Regions from separate parts of the Carnobacterium antarcticum genome, predicted to be linked through region 1. Evidence: predicted binding sites of a transcription regulator. Region 1 holds the regulator's gene; the other holds the start of a gene.

What was found. The regulator CtsR, encoded in region 1, represses protease genes until heat stress. The targets are predictions, from matches to a motif close to TTGGTCAAAAAAGGTCAAANA.
Region 2: a site for CtsR is predicted at 5,179-5,199, ahead of NY10_RS00250 (ATP-dependent Clp protease ATP-binding subunit). Genes of this name have one in related genera too.

Annotation. Positions count from the first base shown of each region.
Region 1 covers NZ_CP010796.1:1,967,641-1,975,181, forward strand. The annotation lists rRNA gene NY10_RS09235 (23S ribosomal RNA) at 1-729, shown strand, start outside; rRNA gene rrf (5S ribosomal RNA) at 822-937, shown strand; tRNA gene NY10_RS09245 (tRNA-Val) at 967-1,042, shown strand; tRNA gene NY10_RS09250 (tRNA-Lys) at 1,044-1,116, shown strand; tRNA gene NY10_RS09255 (tRNA-Leu) at 1,155-1,239, shown strand; tRNA gene NY10_RS09260 (tRNA-Thr) at 1,261-1,336, shown strand; tRNA gene NY10_RS09265 (tRNA-Gly) at 1,340-1,411, shown strand; tRNA gene NY10_RS09270 (tRNA-Leu) at 1,464-1,552, shown strand; tRNA gene NY10_RS09275 (tRNA-Arg) at 1,560-1,633, shown strand; tRNA gene NY10_RS09280 (tRNA-Pro) at 1,663-1,736, shown strand; gene NY10_RS09285 (CtsR family transcriptional regulator) at 2,057-2,524, shown strand; gene NY10_RS09290 (ATP-dependent Clp protease ATP-binding subunit) at 2,544-5,042, shown strand; gene NY10_RS09295 (hypothetical protein) at 5,178-5,582, shown strand; gene NY10_RS09300 (helix-turn-helix domain-containing protein) at 5,625-6,488, opposite strand; gene tadA (tRNA adenosine(34) deaminase TadA) at 6,609-7,151, shown strand; gene proC (pyrroline-5-carboxylate reductase) at 7,188-7,541, opposite strand, start outside.
Region 2 covers NZ_CP010796.1:46,191-53,731, reverse strand. The annotation lists gene NY10_RS00280 (NAD(P)-dependent oxidoreductase) at 1-37, opposite strand, end outside; gene NY10_RS00275 (glycosyltransferase family 4 protein) at 201-1,223, opposite strand; gene NY10_RS00270 (glycosyltransferase family 4 protein) at 1,249-2,424, opposite strand; gene ptsP (phosphoenolpyruvate--protein phosphotransferase) at 2,704-4,425, opposite strand; gene NY10_RS00260 (phosphocarrier protein HPr) at 4,425-4,691, opposite strand; gene ykzS (protein YkzS) at 4,878-5,069, opposite strand; gene NY10_RS00250 (ATP-dependent Clp protease ATP-binding subunit) at 5,294-7,522, shown strand.

The DNA of each region.
Region 1 (7,541 bases):
ATACTACCCTTGCTGTATGACCACTCTAACCCACAGCCATGATCTGGCTGGGAGACAGTGTCTGACGGGCAGTTTGACTGGGGCGGTCGCCTCCTAAAGAGTAACGGAGGCGCCCAAAGGTTCCCTCAGAATGGTTGGAAATCATTCGTAGAGTGTAAAGGCAGAAGGGAGCTTGACTGCGAGACCTACAAGTCGAGCAGGGACGAAAGTCGGGCTTAGTGATCCGGTGGTTCCGCATGGAAGGGCCATCGCTCAACGGATAAAAGCTACCCTGGGGATAACAGGCTTATCTCCCCCAAGAGTCCACATCGACGGGGAGGTTTGGCACCTCGATGTCGGCTCATCGCATCCTGGGGCTGTAGTCGGTCCCAAGGGTTGGGCTGTTCGCCCATTAAAGCGGTACGCGAGCTGGGTTCAGAACGTCGTGAGACAGTTCGGTCCCTATCCGTCGCGGGCGCAGGAAATTTGAGAGGAGCTGTCCTTAGTACGAGAGGACCGGGATGGACACACCGCTGGTGTACCAGTTGTTCTGCCAAGAGCATCGCTGGGTAGCTATGTGTGGACGGGATAAACGCTGAAAGCATCTAAGCGTGAAGCCCCCCTCAAGATGAGATTTCCCATCACGTAAGTGAGTAAGACCCCTGAGAGATGATCAGGTAGATAGGTTGGAAGTGGAAGTACAGCGATGTATGGAGCGGACCAATACTAATCGGTCGAGGACTTAACCAATTTTTTAAACGGTGTCTTGGTTTCGACACGATGTTGCAAGAGAAAAACACTATCCAGTTTTGAGAGAACACCGTTCTCTTGATGAAAAAATGTGCGGTGGTGACGGCAAGAAGGTCACACCTGTTCCCATGCCGAACACAGCAGTTAAGCTTCTTAGCGCCGATGGTAGTGAAGGGTTTCCCTTTGTGAGAGTAGGACGCTGCCGCGCATTGATTCATTAAATTTAATTTATCCCATGGAGGTTTAGCTCAGCTGGGAGAGCATCTGCCTTACAAGCAGAGGGTCAGCGGTTCGATCCCGTTAACCTCCACCATGAGTCATTAGCTCAGTTGGTAGAGCATCTGACTTTTAATCAGAGGGTCGCAGGTTCGAATCCTGCATGACTCATAACTAAACATCTATGATGGATAGTTATGCTACGCTTAGCGGGTGTGGCGGAATTGGCAGACGCACTAGATTTAGGATCTAGCGTCGAGAGACGTGGGGGTTCAAGTCCCTTCACCCGCACCATTTATTCTTTTTACTGTATTAGCCGGCTTAGCTCAGTTGGTAGAGCATCTGATTTGTAATCAGAGGGTCGAGGGTTCAACTCCTTTAGCCGGCACCATTTGCGGAAGTAGTTCAGTGGTAGAACGCCACCTTGCCAAGGTGGAGGTCGCGGGTTCGAACCCCGTCTTCCGCTTACTAGACCAACTAGTAAGCAAGATTTGAAAAAATCATTGCTTGTTCTAAATGCCGGGGTGGCGGAACAGGTAGACGCACAGGACTTAAAATCCTGCGGTGAGTGATCACCGTGCCGGTTCGATTCCGGCCCTCGGCACCATTATTCAGCACCCATAGCTCAATTGGATAGAGTACCTGACTACGAATCAGGCGGTTAGAGGTTCGACTCCTCTTGGGTGCATTTTTCAAAACTAACATTGAAGAACATTACGGGAAGTAGCTCAGCTTGGTAGAGCACTTGGTTTGGGACCAAGGGGTCGCAGGTTCGAATCCTGTCTTCCCGATAAAAGAATAAAATACAAAAATAATCACTTATTTCATTAGTGGTTATTTTTTTATTTGGTTAGAATTAAATAGTTTTTAAGGCAAATGAGACTGTGTGGCTTTTCAAATGGCTTATTTTCTCGTATAATGAAAGTCAGGATTAGTCAAGGATTAGTCTGATTGGTTGACGCTGTTCTAGAGGAAAAAAGGAACGAGCGATTAAGTCTAGTGTTAAGACAAAAAGAAAAGGAGTGTTACTGAGAGAACACCGTTGCATTGTGTGGTAAAAATAGGTAATATACATACCATACATCTTCATTGTTTCAGTAACGAATAGCACATGAATAATCAAAATATGTCGGATATCATTGAAGCTTATTTGAAGAAAGTACTTGGAACGGATGAGCAAGTCGAAATTAGGCGTAGTGAAATGGCAAATCGATTTAATTGTGTTCCTTCTCAAATTAACTATGTCATCAACACACGTTTTACTGTTCAACAAGGTTATTTGGTTGAGAGCAAACGTGGCGGCGGCGGGTATATTCGAATTATAAAAGTAAAGTTGTTAGATGAAGCAGAAATGTTGGATATGCTGATTGATGTGGTTGGAGATAAGATTTCTCAAAGGAACGCTTTTTCAATCGTAGAAACGTTATACGAAGACAATATGATAGCTAAACGAGAAGCCGATTTAATGTTATCAGCGATGGAGAAATCGGTTTTATCTTTAGACTCAAAACTGGAACATGAATTACGGGCACGCATTTTAATAGCATTTTTAAACAATTTAAAATATGAACAGTCTTAAAAGACGGAGGTAATAAAATATGAATGAATTATTTTCAGAAAAAGCAAAAATGGTTCTAATGTTAGCACAGGAAGAAGCTAAAGGATTCCGTCATCATTCTGTCGGGACAGAGCACATCTTGTTGGGCCTTATGGTTGAACAAGATGGAATTGCGGGCCAAACACTTCGTCAATTTTCTGTAACGGAAAAAGACGTAAGAGAAGAAATAGAACATTTCACGGGTTATGGAACCATGAAATATGTTTCGAAAAACGCCGTCTTGCCTTATTCGCCTCGAGCTAAACAAGCAATCACATTAGCTACAGACGAAGCAAGACGAATGGGAGCTCCTTTAGTAGGAACGGAACATTTGCTATTAGGTCTATTAAGAGAAGAAGATATCTTATCGTCTAAAATTTTGACTAATTTAGATATTAGTTTGAACAAAACCCGTCAAATTCTTTTGAAAAAAATGGGGATCTCAGATGTGACAAATGGCAAAGGCAGACGTCCAAAGGCAGCTTCTAAACCCGTAGCAGGAACGCCGACACTTGATTCATTAGCAAGAGATTTAACGGCTAACGCTCGTGCTGGTAAAATGGATCCTATCGTTGGACGTAAGACAGAAATCCAACGCATTATTCAAATCTTAAGCCGTCGAACAAAAAACAATCCTGTCTTAATCGGAGAACCTGGTGTAGGTAAAACAGCCATTGCAGAAGGATTGGCTCAAAAAATCGTTACCGGTGAAGTGCCTCAAACGTTAGCCAATAAACGCTTGATGATGCTGGATATGGGTTCATTAGTTGCGGGCACTAAATACCGCGGCGAGTTTGAAGAACGCATGAAAAAAATTATCGATGAAATTTATCAAGATGGAGAAGTGATTCTTTTTATTGATGAATTGCATACGTTGATTGGTGCTGGCGGAGCTGAGGGAGCAATCGATGCTTCCAATATCCTGAAACCTGCTTTAGCACGGGGAGAGCTGCAAACGATTGGTGCGACTACTTTAGACGAATACCAAAAGTATATTGAAAAAGATGCAGCACTCGAACGTCGTTTTTCACCTATCCGTGTTGATCAACCGACTCCAGACGAAACAGAAGAAATATTGTTAGGTCTGCGTTCGCGTTATGAAGAACACCACAATGTTGAAATAACAGAAGAAGCGATTCATGCAGCTGTTCAATTGTCTTCGCGTTATATTACTTCTAGACAACTGCCCGATAAAGCTCTGGATTTGATCGACGAATCAGCAGCTAAAGTGCGTTTAGATGTCTCAGATAAACCCACTCTTTTAGCTGTTGCTATTACTGAATTGGATGAATTGGTCCAAGAAAAAGAAACCGCGATCCAATTGCAAGATTTTGAAAAAGCTGCCAAAGTTCGAGTGAAAGAAATGCGCCAACGGAAAAAAATTGAAGACTTGCTGCTCAAACAAGAAAAACAATCTACTGCTGCTTCTCAATTGCAAGTGACGGCGCTCGACATTGCTGAAGTAGTGTCGCTCTGGACTGGAATACCTGTCCAACAAATGGAGCAAAAAGAAACCGATCGATTATTGAGATTGGAAAAAGTGCTGCACAATCGTGTGATTGGTCAAGAAGAAGCTGTCAGTGCAGTCGCTAGAGCCATTAGACGTGCCAGAAGCGGGTTGAAAGATCCAAATCGCCCAATTGGGTCCTTTATGTTCTTAGGACCTACAGGAGTAGGTAAAACAGAGTTGGCTAAAACATTAGCAGATGCGATGTTTGGTAGTGAAGATGCCTTGATTCGTGTCGATATGTCTGAATTTATGGAAAAATACAGCACCAGCCGCTTGATTGGTTCTCCTCCAGGGTATGTAGGTTACGATGAAGGCGGACAATTAACTGAAAAAATTCGTCAAAAACCTTATTCAGTCATTTTATTTGATGAAGTTGAAAAGGCACATCCAGACGTTTTCAATATTCTTTTGCAAGTGTTGGATGATGGGCATTTAACGGATTCTAAAGGCCGTAAAGTGGATTTCAAAAACACCATTATGATCATGACTTCCAATCTTGGGGCAACAGCTTTACGAGATGAAAAGTCGGTTGGTTTTAGTGCTGTTGATGCTAGAAAAGATCATAAGACGATGGAAAAACGCATCAAAGAAGAATTGAAAAACACATTCAAACCAGAGTTTATTAACCGTTTGGATGAAATCATTGTCTTCCATTCACTTGAAAAACCTGAATTGAATAAAATCGTTAAGTTGATGGGACAAGTGATTGTCAAACGCTTGGAAGAAATGGACATTCATGTCAAAATTACTCAAGCTGCCATCGATGTTATCGCTAAAGCTGGTTTTGATCCTGAATACGGTGCACGTCCATTACGTCGTGCAATTCAAAAAGAAATTGAAGACCGCTTAAGCGAAGAATTGCTAAGCGGCAATGTAAAAATTGGTGATCATGTAACGATCGGGGCTGCTAAAGGCAAAATCCGTATCACTGTCAAAGGCGCTGAAACAAAAGAAAAAATTGCCCTTTCCGGAGATAAAGAAAAAGCTTGATTTAGTGAGTTTATCCAATAAATAATGATTAAAACGCCTAATGCAGTTCCATCGCATTAGGCGTTTTTGTTCGTGTTTTTTTCCAGTTTCTGCTATGATTGGTTCACAGATATAACTGAAAGGAATGTGAGTAGTATGAAAAATTCAACACGTAATTTACTTATTGGCTTAGGCACAACTGTGGCGGTGGGAGCATTCATTCTATCTTCATCCGATAAAACTATGGCGAAACTAGAAGCGTGCATCAACCGTAAAAAAGCTAAAACCTTTGTTAAAGATAAGTTGAAAGGCAACGAAAAAGCATTAGATGTTGTTGAAAAATTATCAGATGACGAAATAACTAATTTACTCAAAGTGGTTGATAAAGTCACTGATTTAAAAGGTCAAGTGGGCACGTATAGCAATCATTTGAAAGATGCAACAAGTGAATTCAAAGATATGCTGATGGACAAAAAAGACATGCTGGCAGATAAAAAAGATATGGTAGTCGATAAAACAGAAGATGTAGCTGGCGACATTAAAGATAAAATCAAAAAATAAAAGACAGCAAAAAACAGACCTGCGTATCAGGTCTGTTTTTTCTTACAACAGTAACAAATAACACAATAATAAGTCATTCATATCACGCAAAGACAAGCCGCTAAGTTCGTAAAAGCGGTCTATCCGGTATTGGAGTGTATTGCGGTGAACATACAAAGATTTGGCAGCTAAGCTGATATTCCCTTGACTATGCCACATAGCTAACACCAATTCTTTCCACTCTGGTTGGCCAATAAATTTTTTCTTCAACGCTTGCATCAACGGACTTTTTTCTAATGCTTCAGCTGTATAGTAATTTAAAGCAACAGTCGGCAGCGAAAAGAGTGCGGAGGTCTTGTTTTTCTGTTTGTTGAAAATGATTTGTTCTTCCATAATGATGCTGCGGAAATCCGAATTGAACGGCCAAAACTGTCCGATGTAACAAATCGTTTTGATTGAGAAGTCATCATCAAGGGTCTGAATGATAGCAGACAATTCTTCGACTGTTAATTTTCCAGCTGATTCGCTTTGGATCAACAAGCCAGCAGTCTCGTCAATAAAAAAAGCTTCATCAACGCTTTCAAACATACTTTTAAAAGCTTTAAGCCATGTTTTTTGGTCAAATTGCTGGTCTTTTTTTAAAAGGGCAAATTGAATCACACGGAAATCACCGGTTTTCTCTGGCAACTCATTTCGTTCTCCAAGTAAAAAAGCATACCAATCAGATTGTTTAGCGGCATGCTGGAGGGGAGCTTGCTCTGGTTTAAACATTAGCTGAAGCAAATCGAGTTCTCGGTTCGTTTTGGTAGCGGCATTGAATTGAATCCATTGGTCTTTAAAAGGAAACGAAACGGTTACATTTGTATTTTTAGGTTCATGAACTAATTGAGCTTCTGGATAGATTTGTTTAATTTGATCAAACTTCAAAAAATCACCTCTTTGAGATAGAGACTATTGATCTCTTCTAACTCCATTCTAACATTCTTTTTCAGATTTTGGGACAGTTTATGATATGATGGGACCAAGAAACGATGAAGGAATGAATGTATGTTAACGACAGAAGAAAAAGAATGTTTTATGCGTGAAGCAATTAAAGAAGCAAAGAAAGCTGGAGCTAAATTAGAAGTGCCGATTGGGGCTGTTGTGGTTTTAAATGGAGAAATTATTGGTCGGGGGCACAATCGGCGGGAAGAAAGCCATGATGCAACAACTCACGCTGAGATGTTGGCCATTCAAGAAGCTAATCAAACGGTAAAAAATTGGCGTTTAGAAGATGCTCAACTGTTCGTGACGCTTGAGCCTTGCCCCATGTGCAGTGGAGCAATGATTTTATCACGTGTCAAAGAATTGTATTACGGTGCTCCAGATCCTAAAGGAGGAACCGCGGGTACATTAATGAATTTATTAGCAGATGAACGCTTCAATCATCAAGTTGAAATTGAAAAAGCTATTTTAGAACAAGAATGCGGAGCGTTACTGACAGATTTTTTTAAAGCTTTGCGTCAACGTAAAAAAGCCGAAAAAGCTGCACGTAAAGCAGCAGCTTTGCAAGAATCGACAGATGGAACAGACAAGGAAAAAGAAGGGTAAACAGCCAGTTGAGGCCGTCTATCCTTCTTTTCATTTTTAACCCTGCATTAGCTCTTGGTCTTTTGCGATGGTCGCATCAACCCCTTTAATGACAGTTGAAATAAATTTTTCATCTTCTAAAGCAACAATGCCGGCGACTGTTGTGCCGCCTGGTGAACAAACTTGGTCAATCAAGTTCCAAGGAGATTGGTCGCTTTCTAAGATCATCTTGGCACTACCTAAGACAGCTTGTGCTGCAATTTTCGTAGCAAGGTCTTTTGGCATTCCATTTTTGACTGCTCCGCGAGCTAAAGAATCAATAAAGAGGAATGCATACGCAGGTGAGCTGCCGGCAATAGCAGTGAATGTGCTGAAGTCTTTTTCTTCCAATTCAACGGCTTCACCGATAGC
Region 2 (7,541 bases), 680 kb from region 1:
CCATTACACCCGTTCCTATAAAGCCAATTTTTTTCATCTCTTTTTAGCAGCTCCTTTTCATTCCAATGATTATAGTATACCATCTCAATGGAATTCTGCATAAAAAACGCTTTAACACGTTCCCGTTAATTTAAGTAGATGAGCATCTTTTTTAACATTTCTAATGTATTCAAGTAAATAAACTGAACCCCAATTCTTCTTTAGCTATTGGCTTGCTGCTGATAAAACTCCAACCAGACTTGAGCCAAACGCTCTTCGGAATAAGCTTCGCTCCCAGCTAATGCTTTTTGAAGCAAGTTTCGGTAAAAAACTGGATCGTTCTTTAATTGTTCGATTTTCGCTTTCATTTCTCCTTTATCTTTAGCGGCTGCATAATAGCCCTCTAATATTGGCAAGTACAATGATAAATCCCGCAAGATTACTGGAGTTTCACAAGAAAAGGCTTCGAGAATGCACATAGGAAACAATTCCTCGTAGGAAGGCAGTAAAAAAACATCAGCCATATTATAATAATTGAGCATTTCTTCTCGTTTGAGTATCCCAGTAAACAGCAAATTCTCAGGAGGGTGTTCCATTAGCTTTTTAAATTTCTCGTACCCATCGGTTATTTTTCCAAATGAAAAACCTCCTGCCCAGATAAACTGGATCTCTGGCATTTCTTCAGCGAGAGCAGCAAAATCCAGGACTCCTTTTCGTTCTTGGACCTGCCCAGCACCCAAAACAATAAACTGGTCTTTCGACAGTCCTAAAGCAATTTTCAGCTGTTGGATAGTTTTAGGTTCTAAACGGTGAAACTCCGTTTTTGTTACAAAATTTGGGATATACGTAACGTTTTCCTTTGCTATTCCATATTTTGCCAATTCCTTAATAAACGATGGATTAACTACTACTAAATGGTCCATTCGTTTATAAAAAGCTATTACATAATAGAAAAAAAGTTTTTCTATCCACTTCGGCAACTGGATGCTTCCTTTTAGCGTAGATGGCAAAAAATGAACATAACCAACTCGTCTACCAAAACGCCGTCTAAAAAAAGTACTAATATAATAAGTTGGATCAATGGTATGATAATGGCTGATTTGCGTTTTAGTGTAACGGTTGATTGAAACAACCAGACTAGCGCTGTGATACTTTTTTAATAAATGAACTAGCTCCTGATAAGCACTGCCTACGCCTTGCCCTGCTACTCTATCAGCAGAGGAGAACATCGTTAAGTGAATCATTTTCTTCCCCTCCTTACTTAAAAAATCATTTGTTAAAACGAATGGCTGCTTCTTTTTCATATGAATATTGTCGAATGGTTTCTCTATAAAATTGAAGGACTTTTTCGCAAAACACCTCCGATGAGATTGAATTTAAAACTACTTTGCGTTCTTCTTCACTTTTTTCGCGTTTTTTAACTTGGCTTAGATAACGACAGATTGCTTCTGCTATTTCTTCATCTTCTTGAAACAATGCTCCAAAACCGCCGATTTGCAGCAAATTCTCCGTATAATCATTTACGCGTGCAATGATATCTGTTCCAGAAGCAATTGCTTCGATATAAGTCAACCCTTGCGATTCTGAATCAGAAGCGCTCACAAATAAATCAGCTGCTTGATAATATGCATGTACCTGTGAGCTTTCAACTTCACCGACAAAAATAATACTATCGGTCAATGCTAAAGAATCAACCAGATTTTCAAGTTCTTTTTTAGCAGGACCATCGCCAACAATCACTAATTTAGCAGTTGACTGCTGTTGCAAAACATCAGGCATCGCCTTAATGAGCAATTCGATGCTTTTTTCTTTTGCGACACGGCTTAGCGATAATAATAAAGGAGCGTCTGCAGAGATATTAAGTTCTTCTCGAATAGCACGATTAGCTAATGTTTCAAAGCGTTTCAAATCGACTCCTGTCGGGATCACTTCTATTTTTTGTGTCACTCCATAGTTTAATAGCTGACGCTTAGCTTTTACGCTTGGTGCAATAACAGCAGCAGATTGATTGCAAAAAAATTTCGATGCTAGCTTCACATGGGTTGGCCGAACGACTTTTCCTTTTGCAATATAATGAAGATAATCTTCATACATTGTATGATACGTATGCACACAAGGAATTTTTAATTGGTAAGCTACATATTTCCCTGTTAACCCTAAACTGAATTCTGTTTGAGTGTGAACGATATCTAACTGCAATTCTTTTGCCCTCTTTAAAGCACGATGAGCTCCTTTGATAGCCACACGCCGGTCTTGGAAAGAAAAGAATGGAACACTCGTAAAACGTACGATGTCTTCTTCCTCTCCATGAACCTTTGGATCTGTGGTCGTAAAAATAAACACCTCATGACCTTGATTTAGAAGCTCTTCTTTCAACGTCTTAATGGAGGTCGCAACGCCACTTACTTGCGGGAAATAAGTGTCTGTAAAGATTCCGATCTTCATGAATTTTCACCCCTTTATCTAATTATACTTGTTTTTTTTAAAAACCATAAATTTTAGCCTTTTTCACAAGTTAAACCACTACTGCATTTCAATAAATCGCTCTTATGTCTTTAGTATACTTAAAAAATAACGTTTCGCCTCCAACTAAAGCAGGATTTTTTTTAATGCGGCTCCCTTTTTTGGTTTTTTTATAAATTCTCTTACTCATCAACTGTTGTTCAAAGACAAAAAAAGCTGTAAGAATCAATTGATGATTCTTACAGCTTTTTTATTTAATGCTTATTTTGTATACGTTTCTACTAATTTAACTACTTCTTCAGCAGTGTCACAATCGTTGATTGCTTTTTCTGCTAATTCAGCCATTTTCGTAGTATCTAACCGTTTCATAAGACTGCGTGTTTTTAGAATGCTTGATGCACTCATAGAGAACTCATCCAAACCTAATCCCATTAATAATGGAACAGCTGTTTGATCTCCAGCCATTTCGCCACACATACCAGTCCATTTGCCCTCTTTATGAGAAGCATCAATCACGTTTTTAATCAAACGTAAGATTGCTGGATTGTATGGTTGGTAAAGATAAGAAACACGTTCATTCATACGGTCTGCTGCCATTGTGTATTGAATCAAATCATTCGTTCCAATACTGAAGAAATCAACTTCTTTAGCAAATTTGTCTGCAATTACAGCTGCTGCTGGAATTTCAATCATGATACCAACTTCGATATCTTCTGAAACTTCGATGCCTTCATTTACTAATTTTTCTTTTTCTTCAAGCAACATACCTTTAGCTTGACGGAATTCGCCTAAAGTTGCGATCATAGGGAACATGATACGCAATTTACCAAACACAGATGCACGTAAAAGTGCACGTAATTGGGTTCTAAACATATCCGGTTCAGCTAAACAAATACGAATTGCACGGTAGCCTAAGAATGGGTTCATTTCATGCGGCAATGTCAAGTAAGGCAATTCCTTGTCTCCACCAATATCCATTGTCCGTACGACAACAGCTTTATCTCCCATTCCTTCTAAAACAGCTTTATAAGCTTCAAATTGGGCTTCTTCTGTTGGGAAATCCGGTGAATCCATGTAAAGAAATTCTGTTCGGTATAATCCAACAGCTTCTCCGCCGTTATCTTTGACACTCACTAAATCTTTAGGCGTTCCAATGTTAGCAGCTAATTCAATGTGTTTGCCATCAGCTGTAAGAGTTTTTTCGTTCTTCAATTTATTCCATTCAGCTTTTTGAGCTGCAAATTGAGACGCTTTCTCTTCGTATTCAGATACATCTGCAGTTTCTGGGTGAACCAAAACATCCCCTTGTAAACCATCCACAATTAGAAGATCGCCTTCTTTTACAATAGCTGTAATTTCTTTTGTTCCTACGATTGCAGGAATTTCAAGTGAACGAGCCATGATTGCAGAGTGAGACGTACGGCCACCAATATCCGTTACAAATGCTTTTACAAATTTACGGTTTAATTGTGCGGTATCGCTTGGGGTTAAATCATGTGCAATGACAATTACTTCTTCATCAATCATTGATGGGTTTGGTAATTTCACTCCCAACAAATGACTTAATACACGTTTAGTAACATCTTTAATGTCAGCTGCACGTTCTTGCATATAAGGATTGTCTTCCATTCCTTCGAAAATGCCGATAAACATATCCGTCACTTCTTTTAATGCACTTTCAGTGTTCACTTTGTTATCTCTTATGTTACTTTCGATGCTCCCAATTAATTCAGGGTCAGAAAGAACCATCAAATGAGCATCAAAAACTTGAGCTTCTTCTTCGCCTAAAGCTTCAGCAGCTTTAGTACGAATCAGCTCAAGTTCTTGAGTAGCTTTATTTAACGCATTTTTCAAACGTTCAATTTCTGAATCAGAATTTTCAACTGAGAATTTGTCGAAAGATAAATCGGGTTCAACAAGTAAATAAGCTTTTGCTATTGCAATGCCATCACTTGCCGCAATCCCTTTCAATTTTTCAACCATTACTCAGCTAAACCTTCTTTCTTCATCGTTTCTTCGATGCTGTTGATTGCTTCAGCTTCGTCAGTTCCATCGGCAGTAATCACAACTTCTGCACCTTGGCCAACGCCTAAAGACATAACACCCATGATAGATTTTAAGTTAACAGATTTACCTTTATATTCTAGGTTGATATCTGAATTGAATTTGCTCGCTGTTTGCACCAATAAAGTTGCAGGACGTGCATGAATCCCTGTTTCAGCTATTACATGAAAATCGCGTTTTTCCATAATGTTTGATCTCCTTTTAGTAAATAATAATTTATCAGGGCCACTCTCAAATGACTGTTTCTTCCAAATAAAACGCATTGAAACAAACATTCCATGAAATAACCCTTTCATCTTTATAGACTACCATTTTTAAGTAGTTTCTACAACCATTTTCTCTTTTTCTTTTGTATTTTCCCTGTATATTCTTTACTCAGCGAAAGTTTGATACCGGAAAACAACTTCTCCATTGTGCTTTGCTTCACCAATAATCTGATCTTTTTTTTCATGGTTCAGCCATATTTCTCTGAATTGCATGAAGTCTTCTTTTGCTATCAACAGTTCTTTTAAATCTCCATTGATTAGTTTTTCAACTTCATTTGCCATCTCTCCGCTTTCCATTTCTTCACTTCTTTCATCTTTTAATCTTTATAATTGTAATGCATTTTTTTACTAAAAGATAGTGCATTACACTTGAAAGTCAGACAAGGTCAGTGTATAATAAGAACATAAGGTCAGGGAAGGTCAGAGAAAGGTCATGTACAGTTGATTTTCAATTCTCCAGTACTGAATCGTTCATCCGCCCTTTTCTTGTAAACTTTAATTACTGAAAGGTTGTGCATGTTATGTTATGTCAAAACTGTAATCAACGAGATGCAACAATTCATTTATATACAAATATGAATGGCCAAAAAGGTCAATTAGATATTTGCCAAAATTGTTATCAACTACTAAAAAACGCTAATGAAAGTGGAAGTTCCAGAAATAATCGTCCTACACCTCAAGATCCTTTTGGATTCGGCGGATTGGATAACTTCTTCCGTTCTATGCAAAATCCAACTGGTCAAGGTGTACCACCGACTCAAAGTGGCGGCAATTCCGGAAACGGACAACCGCCTACTAATAAAAAAAGTGGTTTATTAGGCGAATACGGTACGAATTTAACAGATTTAGCTAGAACTGGAGCTATCGATCCTATTATCGGACGAGATAAAGAAATCGAACGAGTCATTGAGATTCTAAATCGTCGAACAAAAAATAATCCAGTTTTAATTGGCGAACCTGGGGTTGGTAAAACGGCAGTCGTTGAAGGACTAGCTCAAAAAATCGTTGACGCAGAAGTTCCTCAAAAACTAATGGATAAAGAAGTTATTCGTCTTGATGTAGCTTCTCTTGTTCAAGGAACCGGTATCCGGGGACAGTTTGAAGAGCGGATGCAACAATTGATCGATGAGTTGAAAAAGAATCCGCAAATCATTCTCTTTATTGATGAAGTGCATGAAATAGTTGGTGCTGGTAGTGCTGAAGGCAGCATGGATGCCGGAAATATTTTGAAACCAGCATTAGCGCGTGGCGAATTGCAGATGGTCGGTGCAACAACATTAAAAGAATACCGTTCAATCGAAAAAGACGCTGCTTTAGAAAGACGGATGCAGCCTGTCCGGGTAAGCGAACCGACTGTTGATGAAACAGTCGCGATTCTAAAAGGAATTCAAAAGAAATATGAAGATTACCATCAAGTCGCTTATACGGATGAAGCCATTAAAGATGCCGTCATGCTATCACATCGCTACATCCAAGATCGTTTCTTGCCAGATAAAGCAATTGATTTGCTAGACGAATCCGGTTCTAAGAAAAACTTGACGATTCAAGCAATCGATCCAAAAATGATTGAAGATAAAATTGCTGAAGCTGCACATCAGAAACAATTAGCTTTACAGCAAGAAGATTATGAAAAAGCCGCTTTTTATCGTGACCAAGCAACTAAATTTGCGGCAATGCGCGATCAACAACAACCCGATTCGGAACGCCCGGTTGTGACTGAACAAGATATGGTCAATATTATTGAAATGAAAACCAATATCCCAGTTGGGGAATTAAAAGAAAAAGAACAAACCCAATTAAGAAACTTAGGTACGGAATTAAGCAAACATGTGATTGGACAGGATCAAGCAATTGATAAAATTTCCAAAGCTATTCGCAGAAGCCGTATTGGATTGAACAAGAAAAATCGCCCAATTGGTTCTTTCTTATTCGTAGGGCCAACTGGTGTTGGTAAGACAGAGCTAGCCAAACAATTGGCGCTAGAGTTATTTGGAAATAAAGAAGCTTATATCCGATTCGATATGAGTGAATATATGGAAAAACACAGTGTTGCTAAGCTGATCGGTTCTCCTCCAGGATATGTTGGATATGATGAAGCTGGACAATTGACTGAAAAAGTTCGTCATAATCCTTATAGTATTTTACTATTGGACGAAATCGAAAAAGCCCATCCAGATGTCTTGCATATGTTCTTGCAAATTTTGGAAGATGGTCGTTTAACCGATGCACAAGGACGCACAGTCAGCTTTAAAGACACTATTATCATTATGACGAGTAATGCTGGCACAGGATCTGTGGAAGCTAATGTCGGTTTTGCTGCCGCTTCTAAAGGAAATCAAAAATCCGTTTTAAATCAGCTCACTGATTTCTTTAAACCTGAATTCATTAACCGCTTCGATGCGATCGTTGAATTCAATTCTTTAAAGAAGGAGCACCTGCTTGTCATCGTGGATCTAATGCTGCATGATGTTAATGAGATGTTGAAAGACCAAAACATTTCAATTGAAGCAGATCAACAGGCGAAAGAAAAATTAACTGAACTAGGTTATGATCCTCAATTAGGGGCTCGTCCATTGCGCCGTGTTATTCAAGAACAAATAGAAGATCGCATTGCTGACTTCTATCTTGACCACCCTGAAAGCAAGGACTTGGTCGCTACAGTCAATGATGCTGGTGAAATAGTCGTAAACGCTAGACAAACAGAACCTTCTATCGTTCAAACCCATCAAAACGATACTAAAGAAAACTAATTATTGATTAAAACGAGTT